One region of the Paenibacillus sp. FSL R5-0470 genome, then DNA from elsewhere that is predicted to be linked to it. Evidence: riboswitches for the same ligand, from Rfam matches in the RefSeq annotation. Region 1 holds a riboswitch; the other holds the start of a gene.

Region 1 (8,483 bases):
CAAGCCCGCACGAAAAGAGTATCGTAAATATAAGGTTCGTACGGTGGTGGGTGCGGATGATTATGGAACGATGCGCGAGGTCATCCGGCGACGGTATGAACGGGTGCTGAAAGAGAACCTGCCGATACCAGATCTTATCGTAGTCGATGGTGGTAAAGGGCAGATATCCTCAGCTATTGATATTCTGGAGAACGAGCTGGGGTTATTCATTCCGGTCTGTGGTCTCGTCAAGGATGATAAGCATAAGACGGCTCAGCTTTTGGTTGGAGATCCGCCAGAACCTGTCGCTTTGGCTCGGGATAGTCAGGAATTTTATCTGTTGCAACGGATTCAGGATGAGGTGCATAGATTCGCCATCACCTTCCACCGTGAACAACGTGGGAAGTCCATGGTTACTTCTAAACTGGACTCCATACCAGGTATAGGCGAGAAGCGGCGCAAGGCGCTGCTTAAGCATTTCGGATCACTAAAGAAAATTAAAGAAGCCTCCATAGAGGATTTTAAATCACTTTCTATTGGCGAAAAGCTGGCTAGTCAAATTCTTGAGGCGCTCAAGGATGAAGAGCCAGCGACATAGGCATTCGAAATACTGGAATGCTGTATACGTTAATATAAAAAAGGTGTCACAGCAGTTTTCTGCTGTGACACCTTTTTTTATTATAGGTTATCCACCCGTTACTTCTTTAAATTACAGATGTAGGTTCAACCGGCTTAGGTTCTGATTTCTGCGGTGGATTAAACCGATAGACGATGTAAGCGACTATGGACGGCATTATAATCGCGAAGATACCAGCCCCTACATTCACGCTTTCCTTCATAAAGATCAGCGTAGCGCCCATCAGAATGCTGTCAAACACGACGTGACTGAACATGACGGCAATAAATCCGTAACGAAGGAAAATATAGCTAAAGAGCAAACCAATCACGGTCAGCTCAATAGGACGGGAACTGATGGGGTAGATCGGATACAGCGTATGGCCAAACGCCCAAACCAGCGTGGTGATCAGGCAAGCAATGAACGTGCTTCGGAATACTTTTTTCAACATAGGAATTCCGAAAAAACGATAAATGGCTTCCTCGGATAAACCAGCGAGCCATGCAACGATGGGCAGCAGCCAAGCATATCTCATGTTGTAAGGAGATTGAGTAGCGTCAGTAGTGGACCAGTTCTGCAAGGTAAGTGATAATACGATGAACATAAGGGTCTGCACCCCTAGCAGCACGAATGCCCAGACGTATCCAGCCCGGATACTATCCAGAACATATTTTCCATAGCCAGGCTCTTTAGCACGAGGCCATGGGTTCATCCCCTCTTCTTTTTTCCATAGGCCGTCCCCTCCAACTAAAGAAAAATAGAGCAGGGAGGACATTAGGAGGCTATATAAGGCATAAATGATGAACATTATGACGGAAGTTATCTGAGCCTCGAGTCCTTCGCCTGAGGATTCAGGGAGCATATTATAGGTGCTGATCATCATGATTACAAAATAAGCTGAGCTTAGGAATATTCCACGCTTAAAGGAGGTATGTTCTCTTCTAAGTATGCTGTAGATGAGTGCCAGAATTCCTAAAGCTAAAGTAGGCAAACCGTAGCCGAATAAAGTAAACTTTTCCGCGAGAGAGGTCTGGTCCTTTACATAGGAGGTATGCCAGGCTGGAGCGGTGAATCCTGCTTTAAAGCTGGATACCTGTTCGCCAGTGAAATCGAAATAATAGTGTAGTAAGGATTCGCCGATCTGAACGGAACGATCTGTATACACGAGCCCGTAGTTTCCCGTATTCGATTCAATTTGCAGCTTGGCGGGATTTACATCCCATTCCTGAAGCCAGGGACGGGCAAGATTTTCTTTTTGTGTAAGTGATAAGGTAGTACCCTTGTCCTCTTCTTTTGCACTGGTGGATACATTGTTTGGTAATCCGGTACCTGATCCTTCTGCACCTTGTGTGAAAGCGACAACTCCACCAGTATACATATTGAGGTCAACAGAGATCAGTGGCTCTTGTTCCGCTGAAGGACTAAGTGTTACACGAAAGATGTCAAAAGGATATCGTTGATCCAATTTCTTTTTTGTATAGTCCTCCAAAAGCTTCTCGCGGGACATATAACCATAAAAGGAAGAGTCCGTATCGTACAGTACATTCCACTGATCGTTTGGTGCTTTGGTGTAGTTCAGCTTTTGTTCTGCGAATGATATGGCTTTGTCGCGGGCTTCCGCCTTACTGATGACAGTAGTATCTTCCCCGGCAGGGCTATTTAGCACCGAGGGAGCAATTTGAAACATAATAAATAGAATAAGACCGATAATGCCCGAGATGATGAGCCTCTTGGAGAGGGCACGTTGCTGTAAGGGCTGGCCAACGGGATTCATGTAACGCCTCCTTGTAAACTGACAATGTTATGTTCCATTATAGTATTAGTGCCATGATAGTTACAAAAATCATCGTATATTCTTTTTATGGGTAATAGAGATATTATAGAATAGGTAACTGAATATATACCATGAATTTAAGGTGATTCTTTCTTCATTTTTCATGAAAATCGATGCAATTGCAGGGAAAACACGGAAAAGTGATGAGAAAAGGCACTCTTAGTGGTACATCCTCTCCAAACCGCATTTTTCATATGAATCACCATTAATAGTGTCTTTGTGATTTATCGAAATAACATATATAATTTGTATGCAATTGTATATAGCCGAATTTCAGGTGAAAACGGGGGAACCATAAGAAGTAATGAAAAGATGAGTATACGCCATAGGCGTTGTCTTTATTCATCAGGGGTGAATTTCGTTCTAGGAACGAATAGGGCAGCCTGCACAGTCCGAATCCGTCAGCTAACCTCGTAGGCTAATTTACTGCAGGAACCAAGGGTAGCATTGGTTTTCCAGTGCTTTTTTTGTTGGAATTCTTTAAATTTTGATAAGAGGGTGAGCGTAGTGGCTTCACAGTTTCGCAGGGTTTCTGAATCAAAGTTCCTGAAGCTCTCTCCGCCTCAGATTATGGTGCTTGGTTTTGCATCGATCATTCTGATTGGAGCCTTGCTGCTAATGCTTCCCATTTCGAGTACCAGCGGGAATGCTGTTAGTTTTATTGATGCGTTGTTTACTGCAACATCGGCCACCTGTGTGACAGGACTTGTGGTGCTGGACACCGGGACGACATTCACCATTTTTGGGAAAACCGTAATTATGGTGCTTATCCAGGTGGGCGGCTTAGGGTTTATGACAATGGCGACCTTATTTGCCATGATGATGAAACGCAAAATTTCCTTGCGGGACAGACTGATCCTTCAGGAAGCAATGAACCAAGGCTCTATGGAGGGGATTGTTCGACTGATCCGGAGAGTACTTATTTATTCCTTGGTCATCGAAGGCTGTGCAGCGGTGCTTCTGTCCTTACGCTGGGCGTTTGATATGCCACTGGGAAAGGCCATTTATTTTGGAATATTTCATGCGGTGTCTATGTTTAATAATGCTGGATTTGATATTTTCGGGGATTTCCGGAGTTTAACCGATTATGTATATGACCCGCTAGTGAACATCGTGGTGATGTTTCTGATTGTCTCTGGCGGTATTGGTTTTATTGTCATGTCGGATCTGGTGGAGTTTCGTGTCAAACGTAAATTATCTTTGCATAGCAAAGTTGTACTCTCCACCACTGCAGGGCTTATTCTTATCGGCGCTTTGGTTATTTTTATATTTGAATTTACGAATCAGCGCACACTGGGGAATTTAAATTTCGGCGGCAAAATATTATCGGCATTCTTTCAGTCGGTATCGCCCCGAACCGCTGGCGCCAATACGGTGGATATTGCCGGACTACGGCAAGCCTCACAGTTCTTTATGGTTATTCTTATGTTTATTGGTGCATCTCCAGGATCAACAGGTGGCGGGGTCAAGACTACAACCTTTACGATTATGATTGGTGCAGTAATCGCGATGCTGCGCGGACGTGAAGATGTTGTACTGTTCCGTTACCGATTGGCGCAAGAGCGTATCTATAAAGCGTTGACGTTAACATTACTCGCTTTGCTATTGGTCCTCACGGTGTCGATGTTACTGTCCACAACAGAGGATAGTAATTTCTTAGCGATATTATTTGAGACGACCTCAGCTTTTGCCACGGTGGGACTAACCATGGGGCTGACACCTGAACTGTCTATCTTCGGCAAGATTCTGATCTGTCTGACCATGTTTGCAGGTCGGCTAGGTCCATTAACATTAGTGTATGCGCTTGGACCTAAACAGGGTAAACCATTGTATAAGCACCCAGAAGGTAAAATAATTATTGGATAGGAGTTAATCCGAAATGAAAGCACAGCAATTTGTAGTAATCGGTTTAGGCCGCTTTGGCTCAAGCCTTGCACTTGAGCTGATGGAAATGGGCTACGAGGTGCTCGGCATTGATCACCATGAGGAGCGTGTGGAGGAAATGAGCGATCACCTGACGCATGCGGTAGTGGCTGATGCTACAGATGAAGGAATTATGCGCTCGCTCGGCGTACGGAACTTTGACTGTGGGATTGTTGCGATTGGCGACAATATGGAACGAAGTATTCTGGCGGCGATTTTGTTAAAAGAGATTGGAGTCAAGCAAGTAGTAGCCAAGGCGATCTCGATCCTTCATGGTCGTGCGTTGTCCAGGCTGGGCGTGGACCGGGTTATTTTTCCGGAGCGGGATATGGGCATTCGTGTGGCACATCAGCTCGTGACACCCAATTTGCTGGATTATATTGAACTGTCCAAGGATTATAAAATCGTCGAGCTAACCGTTCCGTCTTGCATGAACGGGAAAAGCTTGTCAGATTTAAATACAAGAGCGAAATATGGCTGCAGTATTGTTGCCCTGAACCGGGAAAGTGGAATTATAGTGGCTCCAACGGCACATGATCATTTGAGTGAGGGCGACGTTATGGTACTCATTGGTTCTAATGAAAGTATTGATCGATTTGAGGATGAAGTTGTAAACCAAGATTAAATAGATAAGCCCTCCGTCCTTTACATGGGACGGAGGGCTTTTTTAATTAAGGCTGCACGCAGAGGTATGTACTATTTCTCTCGTTCCGTTAGAAACATCTCTTCTGTGACCTGCACGAGGCTGCGGGCCGCTGTGCTCAGGCTCCCATCGTCACGGTAAATCAGGCAGGTAGTTCGCTGAGTCTGCTCCAGCTCCTTAATATGCAGAGAGACCAGCCCACCGCCGTTTAACAGCTGCGGACGCAGATAAGACTTGGGCAGTAACGCTGCCACATTGACTGTCGGCAGCAGCCGCACGATGGCTTCGAATGAGTCAATCTCCATCCGAACGTCTGGATCAATTCCACAGCGCTGGAACAGATCGTCTGTTAGACGTCGGTACCAGGTGCCTTTGGAGAACAGGATCATAGGCAGTCGGGACAGATCATCCATGGTTAGCTTGGTAGATTGATTCAGAGGATGATGCTCAGAAACAACCAGTCGAAGTTGATCCTCAAACAGAGAAATGCAGCGCAGTCCAGGTTCTTGAATAGAGGAAGCGATCAGACCTATATCTGACTTTCCTTCACTGACAGAGGAGACAATTTCATGTGTTCGGCCTGTGATTAGCTTCAGCTCCGCAGTTGGGTATTTCTCCATATATGCGTTAACTAGTGGAGGCAGAGTGGTCTGCAGTGAGGTAAGTGACGCCCCTAAGGTGACGAGCTTAGGCTCGCCTTCTTTGTATTTAGACAAAGCCTCCAGAAATTTAGAGCGCTGCTGCCGTTGTTCAAGTGCGTAGGAATAAGTAAGACGCCCAACCTCGGTTAACTCCAGTCGCTTGCCATAACGATTAAATAGCGCGACACCCAGTCGTTCTTCCAGCTTGGAGATTTTACGAGATAGGGCAGGTTGGGACAGATTGAGCTGGCGGGAGGCCCGATTCAAGCTGGAGTGCTCCACAACCGCTGCAAAAACATCTAAATCGTCAAACATATTTATGTTCCTCTCGTAGTGCAATCTATAAACAGTAGTGACGAAATTCATAGCCATGAAGACAATACTTCTTGCTCCATAAGGAAATAAAAGATTTGTCGGAAAATGTTGTTTCTCTAAATGAGAATTATTATCATATAAAATCTATTCTTATGCGTTTATTGTATAACGTTTAATAATTAGATTGCAATTCCCTTATAAGGGAAAAAGGAGTAACATGAAAAGTGACACAAGATATTCACATTTTGTGAAAAAGAAAACAAAGTCCGGGAAACCAAGGATAGCGGTAAATATAGACGTTTTGTCATGACATAGTCTACGTTATCCTGTGTCAAATGTAGTTCCGGCGGTGAATACACAATAATGAAAACGCTGTTTTAATCGGAAAGGGGTTACTTTGTATGAAAGGATTTTATTCCAGAAAGATTCATTCCTTGCTAGGCGTTATCCCGCTTGGAGCTTTCTTCATTGAGCACATGATGACGAATTTTGCGGCTGTAGAGGGTGGCGCTTCCGGTTTCACTGACAGCGTGATATGGCTGAACAGCCTGCCGCTTGTCTTCTTCCTGGAATTGTTCGGTATATGGCTACCTCTGCTGTACCATGGCGTATATGGACTGTATATTGCCTATCAATCCAAGCCGAACTTGAACCGTTTCAACATTGAAAGAAACTGGCGTTATACGCTGCAACGTATTACAGGAATTATTACCTTTATCTTTATAGTCTGGCATTTGTTCCAAACCCGGGTTCAGGTGGCAGTTGGTAGTGTAGAGCATGAAGAGCTGGGCGGTCTGATGCATGATATCGTGACTCAACCACTGATGTTGACACTGTACATTATCGGTATCGTTGCAGCATGCTTTCACTTCTCAAACGGCCTATGGTCTTTCTTGATCAGCTGGGGAATCACGGTAGGACCTCGTTCACAGCGGGTATCCTCTTACCTTTGTCTCGGTATATTTGTTCTTGTAACGTTTATGTTCCTCATTTCACTAGTCACTTTCCGTGATGCTGAATTTCAAACCGCAGCTTCTATAGCTCAGTCCATAAAGACTTTCATCTAAGTAATTATCCTCTCAGGACTAGATTCCAGAATCCTTTCTGATATTTTCAATAAAGGGAGTGAACTATCATGGCAACAGCAAATATCATTATCGTGGGTGGCGGTCTGGCCGGCCTGATGGCTACCATCAAGGCAGCGGAGTCCGGTGCGCATGTTCAATTATTCTCATTAGTGCCGGTAAAAAGATCACACTCCGTTTGTGCGCAAGGCGGCATCAACGGCGCGGTAAATACGAAAGGGGAGGGCGACTCTCCTTGGGAGCACTTCGACGATACCGTTTACGGCGGTGACTTCCTGGCGAATCAGCCACCGGTCAAGGCGATGTGTGAAGCAGCACCGGGTATCATCCACCTTATGGACCGGATGGGCGTAATGTTCAACCGCACACCTGAGGGATTACTCGACTTCCGTCGTTTCGGCGGAACGAAGCGTCACCGCACTGCATTTGCTGGCGCAACGACAGGCCAACAGCTTTTGTATGCGCTGGATGAGCAAGTGCGCCGCTGGGAGTCCGAAGGTCTTGTAACGAAACGTGAGAACTGGGAGTTCCTCTCGGCCATCGTTGACGACGAAGGTGTATGCCGCGGCATAAGTGCCCAGAATCTCAAGACGATGGAGATTGAGACTTTTCCTGCAGACGCTGTTATTTTGGCTAGCGGCGGGCCTGGTATTATTTTTGGTAAAACAACGAACTCCGTAATTAATACGGGCACAGCAGCAAGTGCGGTGTACCAACAGGGCGTACATTATGCCAACGGAGAATTTATACAGATTCACCCAACGGCTATTCCAGGAGATGACAAGCTCCGCTTAATGTCGGAATCAGCACGTGGTGAAGGCGGCCGCATCTGGACTTATAAAGATGGAAAGCCGTGGTATTTCCTTGAAGAGAAATATCCAGCCTATGGTAACTTGGTGCCGCGCGATATTGCTACACGTGAGATTTTTAATGTGTGTGTGGATCAAGGGCTGGGCATTAACGGTGAGAACATGGTGTATTTGGATCTCTCTCACAAGGACCCGAAAGAGCTGGACGTGAAGCTTGGCGGGATTATTGAAATTTACGAAAAATTCATGGGGGATGACCCTCGTAAAATACCGATGAAAATCTTCCCGGCTGTGCACTATTCCATGGGCGGTATGTGGGTTGATTACAACCAAATGACAAACATTCCTGGTCTGTTTGCGGCAGGCGAATGTGAATATCAATATCATGGAGCGAATCGTCTAGGCGCTAACTCTCTGGTATCTGCCATTTACGGTGGTATGGTTGCTGGACCAAAGGCTGTTGAATACATTAAAGGTCTGAAGAAATCGTCACAAGATATCTCTTCTTCTGTCTATGATAGCTTCCACAAAAAGCAGACGGACAAATATGAGTCTCTGCTAGCGATGTCAGGTACAGAGAATGCTTATGTGATTCACAAGGAACTGGGTGAATGGATGACCGCCAATATGACGGTTGT
Region 2 (8,483 bases), 130 kb from region 1:
TATGAGGCTGCTGAGATTGATGGGGCTAACCGGTACAAAAAAATGTTCAATGTAACATTGCCGGGAATTAAACCAACCATTGTAATCCTGATGATAATGTCCATAGGACATGTATTGGATGTCGGATTTGAGGTTCCGTACTTGTTAGGGAACGGGCTTACGGTAGACTGGTCGGATACGATTGATATATTTGTATTGAAATACGGGATTGGGCAAGGGAATTATTCCTTAGCCACTGCGGGAGGCATATTTAAAACAGTCGTAAGTGTAACGTTACTGCTTTTAGCTAACTGGACGTCGAAGCGGCTAGGGGAAGAGAGGCTGTTATAATCATGGAAAAAACTCAATTAATACCTCAGAAATCTCCAAAAAGTAATAGTAGAAAACGTATGAGAATTATAGGGATCGAACCAGTAGTGTTCGGTACCTTCAATACTATCTTTATGATATGTCTAGTCATTGTTACCTTGTATCCATTCTTGAATACTATAGCAGTTTCCTTAAATGAGGGGAATGATACCATCCGCGGCGGCATTTATCTATTGCCTAGGGAGTGGACTATACAGAACTACAAAGCTGTTTTTGCCTCTGGTACAATTATTCCTGCTTTTTGGATTTCGGTAGCACGAACAGTGATATCTACGATCCTGAATCTATTTTTAACCACAATGCTTGCTTATACTTTAAGCCGGAAAGAATATGTTTTCCGCAAGCAGATTACCTTTGTTTTCGTCCTAACCATGTATTTTAATGCGGGTCTGATTCCAAATTATTTCCTAATTAAGGATCTTCATTTGCTTAATACATTTTGGGTATATGTAATACCGACTATGATAAGTGCATTTAATATGATCGTCATCCGTACTTATATTGGTAGCATACATGAAAGTCTTATGGAATCCGCGAGAATCGACGGTGCCGGGGAATTTAAGATTTTCATGAAAGTAGTCTTCCCTTTATGTAAACCTGTTCTTGCTACCATTGCCCTTTTTGTCGCGGTAGGTGCATGGAACTCATGGTTTGATGCTTTTATCTACACCTCTTCCCGCCAGCACTTGAGTACATTGCAGTATGAATTAATGAAACTAATACAATCTAGTATGAATGCGAACAGTAGCGCAAGTGTAGCTAACGGGGCAGGGGTAACTGCGGAGTCAGCGGGGTCAATGGTAACTCCAAAGTCCATTCGTGCAGCCGTTACTATCGTTGCTTCGGTCCCGATTCTGCTAGTCTATCCATTCATGCAAAAGTACTTTGTAGTTGGAATGAACGTAGGAAGCGTGAAGGAATAAGTAGCTTGCACCCACTATTAAATAATAGGAAGGTTGTTTGTTGAATTATGACTCCATCTCCAATCACATACACGAACCCAATACTTCCAGGTTTTTATCCAGATCCTAGCATCACTCGAGCAGGGGATGATTTCTACTTGGTGTGTAGCTCCTTCGAATATTTTCCTGGGGTGCCTATCTTTCACAGCCAGGACTTGATTCACTGGACACAAATTGGTCATGTATTAGATCGTGTAAGTCAGCTAGATACACGTAAGAGCAAAAGCTCTGGAGGTATATTTGCTCCAACCATCCGGTATCATGAAGGAACGTTTTACATGATAACGACCGAAATACACGGGAAGGGGAATTTCTATGTTACGGCTACGGACCCAGCGGGTCCGTGGTCAGACCCGATTAGTATTCCTTATGGAGGAATTGACCCTTCCCTAATGTTTGATGAGGATGGAAAGGTATATGTAACCACCCAGCAGGGAGCAGATTATGATTCCCACGCTATTCAATATGAGATAGACATTGCTACAGGAGCAGCATTAACAGAACCTGTTGTCATCTGGACTGGGGATGGTGGACCTTGGACGGAAGGACCACATTTGTACAAAATTAATGGAATGTATTATATCATGTCTGCTTCAGGCGGCACGGCAAAGGAACACCGAGAAATTATCGGTCGTTCTTCCTCCCCTTACGGTCCTTTTGAAAGATTAGAGCAACCGATATTGACCCATCGCGGGACTGATAGTCCCATTCAGTATCTAGGACATGCTGATCTGATCGAAGATCGTAACGGGGATTGGTGGGCCGTATTCCTTGGAGTACGTCTAGTAGATTCCAAGTATACAGTGCTAGGAAGAGAGACCTTTCTTGCCCCTGTAACGTGGAATGAAGACGGATGGCCGATGATTGATAATAATGAGGACACTGTCGGGCTGGAGATGAAGGTTCCGCGTGTACCGGGTCATTCGCCAAAACCTGAGACTAGCGGAAGATATGATTTTGATGACCCTGTATTGCCGTTGGAATTATCCTTTCTGCGGAATCCGGCAGAGGGAAGCTGGTCACTAAGCCAACGTCCGGGTTTTCTAGCTCTTCGAGGGCAATCGAAAGACCTTAATGAAGTGGGTCAGGTAGCCTTTATAGGCAGAAGACAGCAGCATACTTCAGCTGAATGGAGTACATTACTAGATTTTAACCCTACCGTGGACGGTGAAGAGGCTGGACTCTGTGCTAGATTGGACGAGAATGCACATTATGAGGTTGGCTTGGTGCAAAAAGTTGGCCACAGAGTCATTGCAGCACAATTAACTATTGATGGAATAACCCGTGTAGAAGCAGAAGTACCAATTACAGCTGAGCGAATTTATCTGAAAATACAGGCGGAGCTTACCGAATACACCTTATTGTTCTCCTTGGATGGGCAGCAATGGAATAAGCTATCTACAGCGGCAGCATACCCATTATCCCCACAGGCCGTAAAAGGAAATGGATTTACAGGTGTTCTTATCGGTTTATATGCGACAGGTCATGGTAAAGTAGCTGAGGTACCTGCCCACTTTGATTGGTTCGATTATCGGTCATAATGAATAGCGTTTGTTAGGAGGGAACTTGTTGAGACAAGCTAGTGATTTTACAGAGCCTGCACTAAAGACAGTGTTCGCAGAGGATTTCAAGATTGGCGCAGCCGTCAACCCATTAACTATCCAATCACAGGAGCATTTGCTTGCTTATCATTTCAACAGTATTACCGCTGAGAACGAGATGAAATTTGAAAGTCTGCATCCACTTGAGGACACTTATAACTTTAGGGCAGCAGACCAGCTGGTTGCCTTCGCCAGGGAACATCATATGGCGATGCGCGGACATACCTTGATTTGGCACAACCAGACAACGGACTGGCTGTTTGAGGATAAGGGCGGAGGACCTGTAAGCAAAGAGATTCTGCTTGCACGAGTCAAATCACATATTCAGACCGTTGTAGGACGTTATAAGGATGATATTTATGCTTGGGATGTTGTCAATGAAGTTATAGCCGATGAAGGAGAAGAGCTTCTTCGCCATTCGAAGTGGCTCGACATTGTTGGCCCGGATTTTATCGCCAAAGCGTTTGAATTCGCCAATGAAGCTGACCCTAAGGCATTATTATTCTACAATGACTATAACGAATCCCATCCATTAAAGCGTGACAAAATCTATAAACTGGTGAAGTCGCTATTGGAACAAGGCGTGCCGATCCATGGCGTCGGATTGCAGGCACACTGGAATTTATACGATCCTAGTCTGGATGAAATTCGTGCAGCGATCGAAAAATATGCATCGTTAGGACTTCAGCTCCAACTGACAGAGCTGGATGTATCCATGTTCCGTTTCGATGACAAACGAATGGACTTAAAGACAGTACCTGCTGAGCTGCTCGAGCTTCAAGCAGATCGATATGAAGCGATGTTCGCACTGCTGAGAGAATACCGGGACGTGATTAGTTCGGTTACGTTCTGGGGAGCAGCGGATGACTATACCTGGCTGGATGATTTCCCTGTTCGTGGGCGGAAGAACTGGCCGTTCCTATTCGATGAAGGGCATAAGCCGAAGCCAGCTTTCCATCAAATTATCACCTCTGCCACGAAATCATAGAGTGGGCAAGCTGCTCAAATAATGAACTGTGAACCCGTCCTTATATCGATTAAGGGTGGGTTATTTATACGTTGATAGATTAGTAGAATAGATCTCAGAGGGCGGATTAAAGTGAGCGTGACAATTAGAAGGATTCTGGAAGATTTAATAGGAGCCATGGAACAGATAGATGGGACTGTGGATACTCTTAAGCCGGGAAATCCGGAAATGGTGATTACAGGGATGGTTACGGCATTTTGCGCTACGCAATATGTTGTGGAGCGAGCGGTTGCTATGAACGCCAATTTGTTGATCACACATGAAGGTGTGTTTTACAGTCATCATGAGACGAGTGAGTGGTTAGAGGATGACCCTATTTATCTTGCGAAACTGAGTTTAATCGAGCGTTCTGAACTGGCTATTTTTCGTTATCATGATTATTGGCATAGGCATCAACCAGACGGGATCATGGTGGGCTTGCTACGAGAGCTTGAATGGTCAGCCTATGTGGTTGAGCAGCAATCGACTGCTACAATCCTATCGATTCCAGCTATGACGGTAAGTGAAGCGGCACAGTATATAAAAAGAAAGCTAGGCATCTCCTATTTACGTGCTGCCGGAGACGTATCCCAGATATGCAGACATGTGGGGATATTAGTAGGTTACAGAGGAGGTGGGACGATGGCTATTCCTCTTTTTAATCAGCATAATCTTGATTTAATTATTGCTGGCGAGGGCCCCGAATGGGAAACTCCAGAATATGTGAGGGATGCTGTCCACCAAGGCAGATCAAAAGCACTGATTATGTTAGGACATGCGGAAAGTGAAGCTCCAGGAATGAAATATTTAGCTGAAGTTCTGGCACAGAAATACCCAATGATTCCTACTTATTTTATTGCTGAACAACCGGTCTATCAGCTGGTTTAATTCGTATAAACCGAAATGAAGAATAAATTTGCATATTATGGAGAAAATGATTGGAAACCAGGTCACTGAGAAAGGAGTGTTTCAATGGAAATTCCTTTGGAGGCTGATGAAGTGTTAAGTCGTATCAAAAAGCTTCAAACCGATGGAAGCTCGATCAGCAAAAAACAAGTGAAGCAAAGCGATCCTGATCTTATGAGAAGTGCGCTGTTCTTTTTTCCGAGCTGGGAGCATGCATTGAAAAACGCCGATCTGTTGTAGCCATATGATTGTATAACGAAGCCGAGTAGTTCAGGGATTGATCTCTGATGGCCGCTCGGCTTTTTTTAGATATATTGAGTAAACAAGAGCAAAAGAAAGAGAAAACGAAGTGTATGCTCAATATGAAATGAAAAGCATGGCTTTCAACATTATTTTGCCCACGGCTCAACTTTACAAGAAACCTTACACGGAGTATGATTCATCACATAACTGACAATTACATAAGAAGTCCGCTTAATTTCCGTTAAGGAAAGCGGGGGAACCAACAACTGGGAACCAGTGTAACAATCGGTACTAGTTATGGGGTGAATCCTGTTCCAGATGCATAAATGCATCCATGCAGGTAGGGCAACTCTCACTGCCCGAATCCGACAGCTAACCTCGTAAGCGTATGGAGAGAGGATGAATGGCGTATTTGATGATGAATAGCCACAGAGAATCCCTCTGTGGTTTTTTGCTGCGTTAAAAAGCAGATATAGTTGTAGAACCTATCTATGAAAGAGGTGTTAACTTTGCCTATTGCTAAACTGAATGGAACTTCGCTCTATTACGAAATCAATGGAACAGGGGCTCCGGTTGTGTTTATCCATGGACATGGATTAACACATAGTATGTTCAAGCCACAATTAGAGTATTTTTCTGATAAATATAAAGTGATTCTGTGTGATTTACGGGGGAATGGCAAATCAGGTGAATTACTGCAGGCCCCAAACGAGATTATTGAAACCCAATGTCTAGATATAATAATGCTATTAAATGATTTGGGTATTCGTGAGGCTGTTTTTGTTGGGAGTGCCTATGGGGGGCTTGTCGTTCAACATATTGCGAAACAATATCCAGAGCGAGTAAAAGCGATTGTTGTCGCGGATAGCTTTTGTAGAAGTCAGGCGTCAACGATAATCGGTAAAATCCAGCTTATGGCTGCTTATTGTAGCTGGTTAATGTATTACGCTCCAAGTGAGCTTGTACTTCCTTCGATTCGTATGATGTACCGGGAACGCTGGAATCTGGCTTATAACGAGATTAGAAGAGGACTTCTCGATAAACGTCCACGGGAATTGTATCGGCAAAGGCTGGCTACGAGCCATGTGGATTACACTAGATGCTTAAAGTCTTTTAAGCGTCCCGCCTTATGTATTGTAGGTGACTTTAGTGAATTTGGAGTTAATTGTATGAAGGATATGGTGTCTCAGCTGCCACATGCTCAGTTAGTGATCATCCCTAACGCATTAGATCCTAGTAATCTGTGTCAGCCGGAGAAATTTAATGCTATACTTCAGCGGTTTTTGGAGAAACAGCAGGAAACTCAGCAGATTAGTTGATCTTAGTGGTAAGTGAGAAATGAGAGGCGTCCCATAGCCGGGGAGTATGTACTGGCTACGGGGCGTTCTTCTGTATGTCTGTATTTTGTACAATGCTGTCTACTGATGTAAGATTAAAGATATTCGATATTAACTATCTAAAGGAGCTGAGTCATGATGTCTCAAGCCGAAACCATAAAATTGACCTCATTATCTTCAAAAGGGGGCTGCGGCTGCAAAATCGGTCCCGCCGATCTCATGCAGGTTATTCGCAGTCTACCACCAACCGTTCCTAATCCGGATCTACTTGTAGGTCTGGATACCAGTGATGACGCTGGGGTATATCGATTAAGTGATGATCTAGCGTTAGTGCAAACTGTTGATTTTTTCACGCCGATCGTGGACGACCCTTATTCCTTTGGGCAAATTGCAGCAGCTAATGCGTTAAGTGATATTTATGCTATGGGCGGCAAGCCGCTTACAGTGCTTAATATTGTGGCCTTCCCTATTTCTGTTTTGGACAAAAGCATTCTCGGTGACATTTTGCGCGGTGCAGCAGATAAAGTGCAGGAAGCAGGAGCAACGCTTGTGGGCGGACATTCCATCGACGATAAAGAGCCTAAATTTGGATTGGCCGTTACGGGCCTTGTGCATCCGGACAAAGTAAGAACGAATGCAGGTGCGCAGGCAGGAGACAAGCTGATTTTGACTAAACCTATCGGTGTGGGCATCTTAACGACTTCTATTAAAAAGGATCAGCTATCCCCAGAAGAAACTACACGCCTTACGACAGTCATGTCTACATTGAATAAAAAAGCGGCTGAAATCATGGAGCCCTATGATGTACATGCTTGTACAGATGTTACCGGATTCGGGTTGCTTGGACATGCCTCGGAAATGGCAAAAGGGAGCAATCACGGACTGATTATTCGTCAAGGCGATGTACCGATGCTGCCAAGAGTAAGAGAGCTCGCGGAGCAGGGCTTTGTTCCAGGCGGCACTAAGAATAACTTTGCCCATTTGGAGGGCAGTATTCTTTATCCGGAAGAGATGGACCAATTAAGCCGCTATATTCTGTGTGATGCTGTGACTTCCGGTGGATTGCTGATCTCTGTTGCTCCTGAACAAAGTGAGGATTTGCTAAAAGAGTTAGTAGATGCAGGTGTAGAAGCAGCATTGATCGGAGAGGTAACGGAAGAGCATCCGGGTCAGATTGCAGTTATAGCTGCGCAATAACGCTGGAGTTCAGCTTAGAGGCGACCTAAGAAGTTAGCCACCAGAGGAGAGAGCGCATTGTTTCAGGATATTACATTGGAAGAACTAAGAGTGTTAAAGAATAAGAAGCAGATCACCGTTATCGACGTTCGATCTCCTTCTGAATATAAAGATGCAACGCTGCCGGATAGCTTGAATATTCCCTTTTTTGATGATGAGGAACGGGCTGAAGTAGGTACATTGTATAAACAGACAAGTGTGCAGGCTGCGAAAGAACGCGGTTTGGAGATTGCTGCTGCGAAGCTACCTTCCTTTGTCAAAGAATTTGCTGCGATTCAAGGGGACAAGGCTGTATTCTGCTGGAGGGGAGGTATGCGCAGCCGTACAACTGCGACCGTACTTTCTTTAATGGATATTCACGCTTACCGATTGATTGGCGGCTATAAAGCTTACCGTAAATGGGTACTCGATGAACTGGAGTCCTATGAATTCAAGGCGAAGCCTTATGTCATTCATGGAAATACGGGTACAGGTAAAACAAACCTGCTGCACCGCCTGAAGGCACAGAGCTATCCTGTTTTGGATTTGGAAGGAATGGCAGGTCACCGCGGTTCTATCTTTGGCGAGATCGGACTTCATGCAAACAATCAAAAAACGTTCGATAGTCTTCTTATGGAGGAATTAATTAAGCTTGGGGATGCTCCTTATGTACTGTTTGAAGCGGAGAGCAAAAAGATTGGGAAGGTCGTAATGCCCCCATTCATGGCCGAGCAGAAAGAGATTGGAACACAAATTTGGATTGAGATGCCACTACAAGCCAGAGTGCAGCAAATCCTTGAGGATTATCGACCAGAAGAATATAAAGAACAGTGCATTTCAGCAT

What was found. A riboswitch is a leader RNA that binds a small molecule or an ion and turns the genes downstream of it on or off. The one in region 1 is predicted to bind cyclic di-AMP.
Region 2: linked by a shared signal. The riboswitch ahead of MKY99_RS25870 (alpha/beta hydrolase) and the one ahead of MKY99_RS25360 (TrkH family potassium uptake protein) in region 1 are both predicted to bind cyclic di-AMP.

Annotation. Positions count from the first base shown of each region.
Region 1 covers NZ_CP150238.1:5,738,789-5,747,271, reverse strand. The annotation lists gene uvrC (excinuclease ABC subunit UvrC) at 1-577, shown strand, start outside; gene MKY99_RS25365 (CPBP family intramembrane glutamic endopeptidase) at 684-2,369, opposite strand; cyclic di-AMP (ydaO/yuaA leader) riboswitch at 2,684-2,863, shown strand; gene MKY99_RS25360 (TrkH family potassium uptake protein) at 3,000-4,295, shown strand; gene MKY99_RS25355 (TrkA family potassium uptake protein) at 4,309-4,977, shown strand; gene MKY99_RS25350 (LysR family transcriptional regulator) at 5,049-5,951, opposite strand; gene MKY99_RS25345 (succinate dehydrogenase cytochrome b558 subunit) at 6,353-7,018, shown strand; gene sdhA (succinate dehydrogenase flavoprotein subunit) at 7,087-8,483, shown strand, end outside.
Region 2 covers NZ_CP150238.1:5,867,749-5,876,231, reverse strand. The annotation lists gene MKY99_RS25900 (ABC transporter permease subunit) at 1-330, shown strand, start outside; gene MKY99_RS25895 (carbohydrate ABC transporter permease) at 390-1,292, shown strand; gene MKY99_RS25890 (glycoside hydrolase family 43 protein) at 1,340-2,872, shown strand; gene MKY99_RS25885 (endo-1,4-beta-xylanase) at 2,901-3,920, shown strand; gene MKY99_RS25880 (Nif3-like dinuclear metal center hexameric protein) at 4,032-4,826, shown strand; gene MKY99_RS25875 (hypothetical protein) at 4,911-5,084, shown strand; cyclic di-AMP (ydaO/yuaA leader) riboswitch at 5,306-5,490, shown strand; gene MKY99_RS25870 (alpha/beta hydrolase) at 5,597-6,406, shown strand; gene selD (selenide, water dikinase SelD) at 6,563-7,621, shown strand; gene mnmH (tRNA 2-selenouridine(34) synthase MnmH) at 7,679-8,483, shown strand, end outside.